2 linked regions of the Lacibacter sediminis genome follow. The protein of the gene in region 2 interacts with the protein of the main gene of each other region in a pairwise test. Links are inferred from orthologs where the notes say so. Each region holds a gene or a part of one and is shown on either strand. Other genes may lie near its edges.

Evidence for each region. Proteins that work in one complex are often made in the same cells at the same time.
Region 1: the proteins of pepT (region 2) and tpiA interact in binary tests that used the Escherichia coli proteins (3 or more experiments, as listed by UniProt). The link is inferred for Lacibacter sediminis from one-to-one orthologs.

Annotation. Positions count from the first base shown.
Region 1 is NZ_CP060007.1:2,548,454-2,553,816, reverse strand. What follows is about bases 1,472-4,256. They hold tpiA (triose-phosphate isomerase), read right to left. Parts: upstream 3,353-4,256; coding sequence 2,591-3,352; downstream 1,472-2,590. Other genes in these bases: H4075_RS10870 (putative sugar nucleotidyl transferase), read right to left, coding at 3,379-4,256; H4075_RS10880 (hemerythrin domain-containing protein), read right to left, coding at 2,113-2,583; kefF (glutathione-regulated potassium-efflux system oxidoreductase KefF), read right to left, coding at 1,474-2,082. In the rest of the region: H4075_RS10890 (monovalent cation:proton antiporter-2 (CPA2) family protein), read right to left, coding at 1-1,470; more of H4075_RS10870, read right to left, coding at 4,257-4,593; H4075_RS10865 (fasciclin domain-containing protein), read right to left, coding at 4,664-5,363. UniProt on the Escherichia coli protein: Involved in the gluconeogenesis. Catalyzes stereospecifically the conversion of dihydroxyacetone phosphate (DHAP) to D-glyceraldehyde-3-phosphate (G3P).
Region 2 is NZ_CP060007.1:2,229,457-2,234,924, reverse strand. The notes cover bases 1,102-3,991. They hold pepT (peptidase T), read right to left. Parts: upstream 3,226-3,991; coding sequence 1,978-3,225; downstream 1,102-1,977. Other genes in these bases: H4075_RS09560 (CPBP family intramembrane glutamic endopeptidase), read left to right, coding at 3,286-3,991; H4075_RS09570 (hypothetical protein), read left to right, coding at 1,597-1,977; H4075_RS09575 (SPFH domain-containing protein), read right to left, coding at 1,102-1,503. Outside these bases: H4075_RS09580 (hypothetical protein), read left to right, coding at 1-511; more of H4075_RS09575, read right to left, coding at 577-1,101; more of H4075_RS09560, read left to right, coding at 3,992-4,134; H4075_RS09555 (hypothetical protein), read left to right, coding at 4,202-4,747; H4075_RS09550 (FKBP-type peptidyl-prolyl cis-trans isomerase), read right to left, coding at 4,846-5,298; H4075_RS09545 (exo-beta-N-acetylmuramidase NamZ family protein), read left to right, coding at 5,402-5,468. UniProt on the Escherichia coli protein: Cleaves the N-terminal amino acid of tripeptides.

The DNA.
Region 1 (5,363 bases), 320 kb from region 2 along the record:
TGCAATAATGATCATTTTTGCTTCAGCCGCACCAGCCGCCAACAGAATATCGTAACGACTTGCATCGCCGTAGTAAACTTTAAAACCCATCTTACGCAGAAACTCCACACGGTTGCTGTCAATATCCAATACCGTTGTCCTTACACCATGTGCCCGAAGGAAACGTCCAATCGTATTGCCGAAATGACCAAAGCCAGCAATGATCACCGGATTTTTTTCATTTACCGCATCCGCCTCTTTTTCTGTTTTGTTTGATGATAATCGCTTGTCAATAAATGGCAACACGATTTTTTCATTGAGGAAAAAAGCAATGGGTGTAAGTGCCATACTGATAGCTACCACAGCCATTAATATCTCAACATAACCTCTTTCAACAATACCTTCTGTTAACGAAAAACTCAACAAAACAAATGCAAACTCTCCTACCTGTGATAAAGATGAAGAGAAAATAATATTCTGATCAACAAGTAGTTTGAAAATCTTACCCAATACTAATAACACAACTGCTTTTACAAACATTAACGCCAACACTAATCCAAAGATCAATAGCGGCTGATTCATGATCAATTCAAAATTGATAGAAGCGCCAACTGCAATAAAAAACAAACCAAGTAATAATCCTTTGAATGGTTCAATATCACTTTCTAATTCATGTTTGTATTCACTGTTTGCCAATACTACACCGGAAAGAAATGTTCCCAAAGCAGGGCTCAATCCAACAGAAGACATTAACACAGCAATGCCAACTACTAATAACAACGCAGTTGCTGTAAACATTTCACGTAACTGTGTTGCTGCTACTAAACGAAAAATGGGAGGAATTAAATAGCGTCCACCAATAATAATAAAACCAATTGCACCTGATACAATCAAAGCCCGCATCCATCCACTTTGGCTTTCTATCCAACCTTCTGCTTCATTCACATTAACATCAGCAGGTGTTAACCCGGCGATAGCAAGTAAAGGAAAAAATGCCAGCATCGGAATCACTGCAATATCCTGGAAGAGTAACACCGCAAACGCACTACGTCCGGCTGTGGTACGATTGATTCCTTTTTCAGCAAGTGTTTGCAACACCAATGCTGTTGAACTGAGTGCCAATGCCATTCCTATTGCTAATGAAGATTGCCATGGCAGATCTAAAAAATAAGCAATACCTGAAATAATAATGGACGTAATGAGCACCTGCAATCCACCCAAACCAAGAATTGCTTTGCGTAATTTCCAAAGCAAGGCGGGCTCCAGTTCAAGACCAATCAGGAACAACATCATCACCACACCAAACTCAGCTGAGTGCATCAGATCCTGTCCTTCAGTGCCAATAAACTGCAATACAGTGGGCCCAATTAAAATACCTGCCAACAAATAACCGAGTACAGAACCAAGACCTAAACGTTTTGCAAGTGGCACCATTACAACAGCAGCTGCCAAATACACCATCGCCTGGAAAAGAATTGAATTATTATCCATCGGTTATGATTGTATTGCGTTAGGAATAGGAACAAGATCATTCATGTAAATACAACTCTCGATCTCGGGTTTGCTGATGCGGTCTTGCACAAGTGCAAGCAACATCTGTTCATACTGTAACGCATGAAGATCCATATCGGTCTCGGGTAAACGATGCGTACCGTGTATCACAAACGGTGGCAGGTATTCAACATCACATAAATATGCAGTTTGTTGAAACGGCAACATGTAATCTGCAAGCGAATACTTATTCCTGCCTTCTTCGGTATAAGAATTTTTGGAACCGCCGGTTGATATGGCATGCATAAATTTTTTACCTGCAATTGCACGGCCACCTGTACCATAGGCCCAGCCATGTTCCAACACCAGATCCTGCCATTGTTTGATAATAGCAGGAGAACTATACCAATAAAACGGATGTTGAAAGATCACCACATCATGCTGCAGTAACAAGCGTTGTTCGTAAGGAACATCAATATCAAAATCGGGATAACGTTCATACAGATCATGAAACCGTATATCAGCCGATCTCGGAATGTGCTCAACAAGACGTTTGTGCACCCTTGACTTTTCCATTGCAGGATGTGCAAAGAGGATGAGGACTTTTGCCATAAGCAACGGTGTTTAAAAATGATCAAACCATTATTCCCAGAATTTTACAGGATAATCAGAGCAGGCCTTGCTTTCAAGCGGCTCTAAATTTCTACCCAGTTCATTTAACTGTTCCGGTTGTATCTGCTCTTCAATAAACGGGAACAGATCACGCTCTTCAAAGCGGATATGTTTTTCAAGAAGGGTATGAAAATCGGTGATGAGTGCTATGCTTGAATCACCGCTTCTTATCGCATCAACGATACGTCGTATCTGGTGATGCTCCGTTTTCATTTGCTCATATTTATCCATGAGCGCAGGTATCTGCAACACATGTGGGTGCAGATATACTTCTTCTTTAATGAAATGGTTTCTTAATTCCCCATTCCATACAGACACAATAAAATCATCCATCACTGTTGGATCAGCCTGCTTCCCTACTCCTTTTTTCAGAAGTAATGCAGCCATCAATCCATTGTGATGTTGATGCGAAAGCGGTTGCAGCTGTTCTTCACGCTTCATACCTCTTTTATTTTAATGCCTGAATGATCTGTACAAACTCATCTGCCTTTAATGATGCGCCACCTACAAGTCCGCCATCAACATCAGGCTGACCAAAAATTTCTTTTGCATTAGAACCTTTTACACTGCCACCATACAAAATAGAAATTTCATTTGCAACTTCTGTACCGTACTGTGCAGCTAATACACTACGCAAATGTGCATGCATTTCCTGCGCCTGTTCTGCCGATGCAGTTTTACCCGTACCAATTGCCCAGATAGGTTCATATGCAATGATGATCTTTTTTAGTTCATCGGCACTTAAATGAAATAAACTTTCTTTCAATTGATTACCCACATACTCATTTTGTGTGCCTGCTTCACGAATATCCAATGCTTCACCACAACAGAAGATCGGTGTAATACCTGCAGCTAAAGCAGTGTTTACTTTTTCTGCAAGCATTTGATTGGTTTCGTTAAAGTATTCACGGCGTTCGCTATGACCTAATACTACATAACCAACATTGATCGACTTCAACATTTCAACTGAAGTTTCACCTGTATATGCACCTGAAGTTTTTGTATAAGCGTTTTGAGCTGCCACACCTGTGTTGATCTTTCCTTTCAGCTTCTCTACCACCATTGTCAGATATGGAAACGGCACAGCAAAAACTGCACGTTGATCTGCTCCTAATGTAAAAGGTGTGTGAATGATGCCATTAATTAATTCCTCAGCCTGTTGATAGGTCAAATTCATTTTCCAGTTTGCTGCGGCTACTTGCTGTCTCATAATCTTGTTGTTTTTTTATTCGTAGTTTATGTTTGTCGGGCGTAAATATATTCCAGTATCTGCTTATCGTTGTTAGTTAACGATTGCTGCTTCATTTGCATCCAGTTCTCAATATCATGCAAAGCTTTTTCCAATATGTATTTTTCACCCGTATGAATGTTCCAGGTAAAATCGGCGATAAATTTAGGCGATAACCCTGTAGTGAGAATGTTGCTGCAAATGCCACTTACCATTCCTGTTGTGAGCGATGCATTGATGGATACTTTTGAATAATCGCCCAGCATTACGCCGCACTTTGTTCCTGCGCTGATCCATTGATGTAATAATGGATTCCAGAATTTTACTTCGCCAGCTGTATTTTTCACATTGGAGCAGGAAGCACCTGCGCCAATATTGCACCAGGAACCAATCACCGCATCCCCTAAATAACCATCATGTGCTTTATTTGAATAATCGAAAAAGATCGAATTTTTAATTTCTCCACCAACCGTACATTTTTTTCCAACTGTGGTTGCACCATAAATTTTGCTACCCATTTTTACCACTGCATTTTCCAGCGCAACAAACGGTCCACGGATCATACTGCCTTCCATCAGTAATGCGTTTTTTCCAATATAAATTGGCCCGGTTGATGCGTTGAGTGTGCAATATTCAACCTCCGCTCCTTCTTCAATAAAGATCTGTTCAGGATTAATTAACTGATTGGTTGATGAAATTGCAGCAGATAGTTTTTTTGAACGGATCAACTCAATATCTGTGCGAATCATTTGATCGTTTGCGAGCACAAGATCATAAGGATAATGCAGGAACCGAACAGTAACAGGACCCTCAACTTCCCTACAATGTTTCGTTTGTTCTGTTGTTATTGGAAATGTCAATCTGTTCTTCGTTCGAACAGCAATTAAATTACTATTTCGAAGCAGTGCACTCTCAGATGTTAATGCTTTTAGTTCTCCCACTAATTCATTTGATAAAATAACGGATGCATTGATGTATAAAAAATCATCTCCTTCACCTGGTGAAAATGGGTAAGCGTTGGTTAAATAATTTTCCGTAAGGGCAAATACTTCCTGCTGTAATACAAATGCCCAACGTTCTTTAGCTGTAAAGATGCCACAACGAAATTCAGATAAAGGCCTTGTTAGCGAAAACGGATAAAATGTTGCCCTGGTTCCTGTATCAAACAAAATGATCTGCATCTGCTGGTTTAAATTGGCCCGTTGTAAAAATACAGGAATCATTTTAATGATCGTTCTAAACTAAAACTGCCCCTATGAAGGGGCAGTTGAAGACTCTATTAATCAATAGTTATTATTGTGGCAAGAGAACCTGATTGATTTTATAAAATACGCCATTGATTGCGGGACGATCAACACCAGCTGCAGTCGGTATAGCAGACGCAGCGCTTGGATTACCTACCCCTTTTACGCTTAAGCCCGTAGCAAATCCTCCGGTAATAGTTGATGAAACAGCAACACCAGGATGCGCTGGTATCGATGCATTCACAAACGTTGGATAATTGGTAGCAGTGCCTGGAAAATTCACTGCAAATGCACGTTGTGTTAAAACATGATAAGCCACAACTCCTCTTACTAAAGCGGTGGTTACGTTATTTGTTGCTAAAAATGCGGGGCCTGCAGCAACAGCACCATTTGCCTGAGCATCGGCTGTAGCAGCACTTCCGGTTAACGCAAATACCTGTTGATAAACCAGGAAGTAAATAAGCGCCTGGAAAGCTGCATTATTAGGTGCAAACACAGTAAAATTAGCTCCCGGCGCAATAGCAGCATTACCTAAATAATATTGAAAACTTGGCGCTGAAGTGGTTGATAATCCCGAATCAGCCCTGACAAGAGCAGCTTCCAGGTAATCTAAATCCGGATCATTTTTAATAGTATCGAGTAACAATTTAGTAGGAGGTGCAACAATTGCTGCCACCTGGTGCATAACTCCATTTGCAACCGCAATGTCTGCAGCAGTCACAGGAATATTGTTTGCCCATGCTGCGCTG
Region 2 (5,468 bases):
AGTCAAAGGGCTGGTGTTTCTCGATATACAACCGGGTTTAAGCACGTTGCAACAGGAATTACCAAGACTGGAAAAATATCTTCAGTTACCTAATGTGCATCTTGGAATTGATGCTGAATATTCCATGAAAACCGGACGCCCTCCCGGTTCCTCAATAGGAAGTTTTGATGCAGATGATATTAACTACGCTTCTGAATGGCTGCAAACCCTTGTAAAGAAAAACAAACTGCCGTCGAAAATACTTGTTGTGCATCGTTTCACTGCACCAATGCTTACGAATTACACACAAATTACAACCCGCCCTGAGGTGCAGATCGTTATTAACATGGATGGCTTTGGCAACGTAGCGCTAAAGAAAAGTACCTATCACCATTTTATTTTCAAGCAACCAGTTCAATTTGCCGGGTTTAAAGTGTTTTATAAAAATGATGCAGTAAATGGGAATCCGGTGATGCAGCCCAATGAAATTCTGCGTTTGACACCTGTTCCTGTTTATATTCAATACCAGTAACCTGTATTAAAACGAAAGAAGGGTTGATTTAGTCAACCCTTCTTTCGTTTGTATTAGATATTTTTTTATACCCCTGCCTGTTTCACCATCAACGCCTGTATCTGCTTCATGGTATTTTCCATGCCGCTTGCACTACCATCCAGGAATATGATATTTCCTTTTCCATATTCTGCAAAATTCTTTACAGCTTCGGTCCACATACTGAAGAGGATCACATTGGTATCAAGATTTGCCTGCTTCATTTGTTCCGCAGCTTCTGTCATACCTTTTGCAACTTCCTGGCGGAAGAGAGCCACACCTTGTCCACGCAAACGGGCTGCCTCACGTTCTGCTTCAGCTGCAATCTTAATAGCATTACCTTCTGCTTCTGCACCTTTTGTTTTGGTGATGAGCAACGCTTGTCCTTCGTTTTCTGCAGCAGCTTTTAAGTTATTACTTGCTACCACACGGCTCATACTTTCCATGATCTGTTGATCGAACGTAATATCGTTGATCTGCAGATCCTGCAGGTGATAACCCCACTCTTCCAGTGAATGATCGATCTGTTCTTTTACATAATCTACAATCTCCCTGCGGGCAGTTAAAATTTCTGCCTGGCGCTTGGTGGCCACAAATGCACGGATAGAACCTTCCACTGTTCTGATCAATGCCTGCATGAGATCTTTATCGCTGATGAATTTAAATGCAACACGCTTAATAGTTTCCTCATCATGATTCTGAACAGAATACAACAGCATGCTTTTAAAATAGACGTTTGCCTGGTCAATCGTTACCGCCTGAAACTCTAACTCCACACTTCGGTTTTGAATACTGATGCGTTTATAGATCTGTTCCAGTATAGGAATTTTAAACCCTAATCCCGGGCGGAGAATACGCTGGTATTTTCCAAACATGGTGATAACGGCAATCGTTCCCTGGTTAACAGTAACCAGCCCACTGAAGATGATAAAGAGGATGAGTAAGACCCACCAGTAACTGACAAGTAAATCCATAGTTGTAAAAATTTGATACAAAGTAGCACATTCCATTTATAAAAGGGAAGAAACTATGCAACCGAATGTTTAATTTTAAGAAAACAAACCATCATGCCACGTTCTCAAAAAGTATTCATTGGTATTCTTTCATTTTTACCTTTGGTGGCAGCTGCCATCTTTCTTATTTACTTCCTTGCCAATATTTTCCCTGAAATAATCCGCATGGAACATGAACACGGCGACGTTCCCCCGGAATTTTTCTTTGGCAACATGATGGGATTTATCGCTTCCATCATCATACTCGCTTTTGTTCAACTTGGCCTCATGATCTATTTCATCATTCACGCTATCAATAACAAACGTGTTAAGAATGAAGAACGGATCATTTGGGTGTTGCTTTTCATTTTTGTGAGCACAATTGCATACCCTATTTATTGGGGCATCCGCATTTGGCCCGAAGAAAAGCCCGAAAGTAATTTTGTAAAAATGTAATTAACTTTTTTCTTCCCAAACTTTCACCAATTCAACAAGCATATTGGCACTTTGCTCCATGTCGTCCACTCCTATCCATTCGTGTTTGCTGTGAATGGCCTGCATGCCTGTAAACAAATTTGGACAAGGCAAACCCATATAACTTAAACGACTGCCGTCAGTACCACCACGGATGGGTTCTTTTACCACTGTTAAACCGCAGCGTTCATAAGCTTCTATTGCATTTGCAACAATAGCCGGGTGTTGATCAAGAATTTCTTTCATGTTTCGGTATTGTTCTTTAACAATAAACTCCATGCTGCAGCTGGGATATTGTTTCAACACTTCTTCCGCAATTGATTTTAATCTTGCTTCGTGTTGCAGCAAGCCTTCAATTGTAAAGTCACGCACAATAAAATCAATAGTTGCTTTTTCTGCAATACCATTTACACTTACAGGATGAACAAAGCCTTGCCGCTTCTCTGTTGTTTCCGGGCTCCATTCTGTTTTGGGAAGAGCTGTTAAAATTTCTCCTGCGATCTTTAATGCATTCACCAATATTCCTTTTGCATAACCGGGATGTGCAATAACACCATGTACAATGATCTTTACGCCATCAGCACTAAATGTTTCATCTTCCAATGTACCCAACTCACCGCCATCTAAGGTATAAGCAACAGTTGCTCCTAATTTTTGCAGATCAAGTTTATCTGTTCCCTTTCCAACTTCTTCATCGGGTGTAAACAATAGTTTGATTGTTCCATGTTTTATTTCGGGATGTTGCACGAGGTAATTAGCCAAGCTCATAATGATTGCAACACCTGCTTTATCATCTGCACCAAGCAAGGTGTTTCCACTTGCAGTAATAATATCTTTTCCGATATGTTGTTTGAGATAAGCATACTTTGATGGACTGATGATCTGCGTCTCATCATCGGGCAACACAATATCGGTTCCATCATAATTTTTATGAAGGATGGGTTTTACATTTGTGCCGCTGCAATCGGGCGCTGTATCAACATGGCTGCAAAAGCAAACAACAGGAACATCCTTCTCAGTAGTTGATGGAATTGTGGCATATACATAACCGTAAGCATCCACATACGCATCGGCAATACCCATCGCAAGTAATTCTTCCACCAATATTTTCGACAGGTCTTTCTGCTTTTCGGTTGTAGGTGAGTTGCTACTTTCCGGATCGCTTTGTGTATCTATTTGTACATACCGCATCAACCTTTCTGCCGTTCCATATTTGTTTTCTGTTGCCATACGCTTATTTTTGAACTTGTAAAATAACAGCGTTTCGGCGCTCATACCAAAACCAACTCTATGCAATCATCTCCCATTATCCAAAAAGGCTGGCTACGTGTACTGCTTTTCCTCATCGGTTATCTGCTGCTCATCTTCTTTGGAAGTGCCTTAACAGGTGTATTGATCGTACTGGCAGGGCTGAGTGTTACTCCGGAAACGCTGTTTTACGGCACAATCGTTCTCAGTTTTATTATTGCTTTTTCAACTGTTGCTTTTTTCAGAAATGTATTCGATCGACAAACAGTTAAAAGTCTTGGATTTACCTGGAAAGGTTTTGGTAAAGAACGGGCAGCAGGATTTCTCACCGGCATTCTTTTACTTTCTGCAATGGCAACAGTGCTGTGGTTGATGAAATTATTACAATGGTTTCCGGCTGATGTTGATCCAACGGGCTTTGCACTTGCAATTGTGATGATGATATTGGTAAGTTTTGCTGAAGAGCTAGTGTTTCGAGGCTATGTGCTGAATAACTTAATGCAGTCGATACCAAAAGAAGCAGCATTGTTTACATCTGCAGTTTTGTTTGCAGTGTTTCATTCACTCAATCCCAATTTTAATCTCATTGCGTTTATCAATATTTTTATTGCAGGCATGCTGCTTGGTGTAAACTATATCTACACCCGCAATCTCTGGTTTGCTATTTTCTTTCATTTCAGTTGGAATTTTTTCCAGGGACCCGTGCTTGGTTTTGAAGTGAGTGGTCTTTCTTTACCGTCTTTGCTTGATCAAAATCTGAAAGGTTCTATTCTGTTAACCGGTGGAGCATTTGGACTGGAAGCATCGTGGTTGACAACTTTTTCAACAAGCCTGATGGCAATTGCTCTTTTCTTTTTGTTTCAACACAAGTACAACAGCAACGTTGAATAAATGTGCATTCAGAATTTGTGAATGCTGAACAGAATCTCTACTTTACTGATTCACCAAAATCAATAACATGAAGAAGATCCTTATCGGCGGCCTTGTTGGCGGTATTTTGCTTTTTGCGTGGCAAACCATTTCTTTCGCAGTTGCTAATCTTCATGACAAAGGACAGGCTTACACGTCCAAGCAAGACACAATTCTCCAGTTCTTAAACAACTCAGGGCTGGAAGAAGGCACTTATTTTATGCCACGTCTTCAAAATGAAAATTCATCAGAAGAGATGGAAAAATTCATGAAAGAAGTTGACGGTAAACCGTGGGCCCAGATCAGTTATTACAAAACCTGGAATATGAATATGGGTATGAACATGGCCAGGGGGCTTCTTGCAAACATCATCATAGTTATAGGGCTCTGCTGGATATTTGCAAAGATCACGAATGGCAGCTTCGGCACCTATTTTATTGCAAGCCTCATCGTTGGCATTATTGCTTTTACAAATGGCCCATACACTGGTCATATCTGGTATCCCAAGCACGACATTAGCGCTTACTTTATGGACGCCATTGTTTCGTGGGGATTGGTTGGATTGTGGTTGGGTTGGTGGATGAATAGAAAATAGATAGTAGATAGCCGATAGTTGTAAATACAAAAAGTCCACAGTTGAGCAAAATTCAGCTGTGGACTTTTTACTATCGACTAATTACTATCGGCTAATTATTACGGAACAATGATCAATCCTTTCGCATCAATCTCCACCATTTCAATATCGAACACGAGTTCTTTACCAGCCAACATATGATTCGCATCTAACACTACAATTTCTTCCTGCACTTCAGTGATGGTAACAGGGAACTGCTGACCTGCACTGTTGTTCATCATCAACTGCATCCCGATTTCAGGAGCCATATCGTCGGGGAAGTTAGAACGTGGGAACTCAATGATCATTTGCTCATTACGTTCGCCATATGCCTCGTTGGGCTGAATATTGATTGTTTTTTTATCTCCAATGGCCATACCAACCACGGCATCATCAAAACCCTTGATCATCATTCCGGCACCCACCTCAAACTCAAGTGGCTCACGGCCTGTGCTTGAATCGAACTGCTCACCTGTTGTCAATTTACCGGTGTAATGCACACGTACGGTATCACCTTTTTTTGCCTGCTGCATAAATTTTTAAGTTTCCGGCAAAATTACTGGCAAATGCCAGCCCTGCCAATAAATTTTTTTTCCCGTTACTAATTGTGCAACTTTGAGCTACAAACCATTTGGAATGAAACAATTACTCCTTTTACTGGTTCTATTTGTGACGTTCTACGCAGAGGCGCAGCAAAAACACG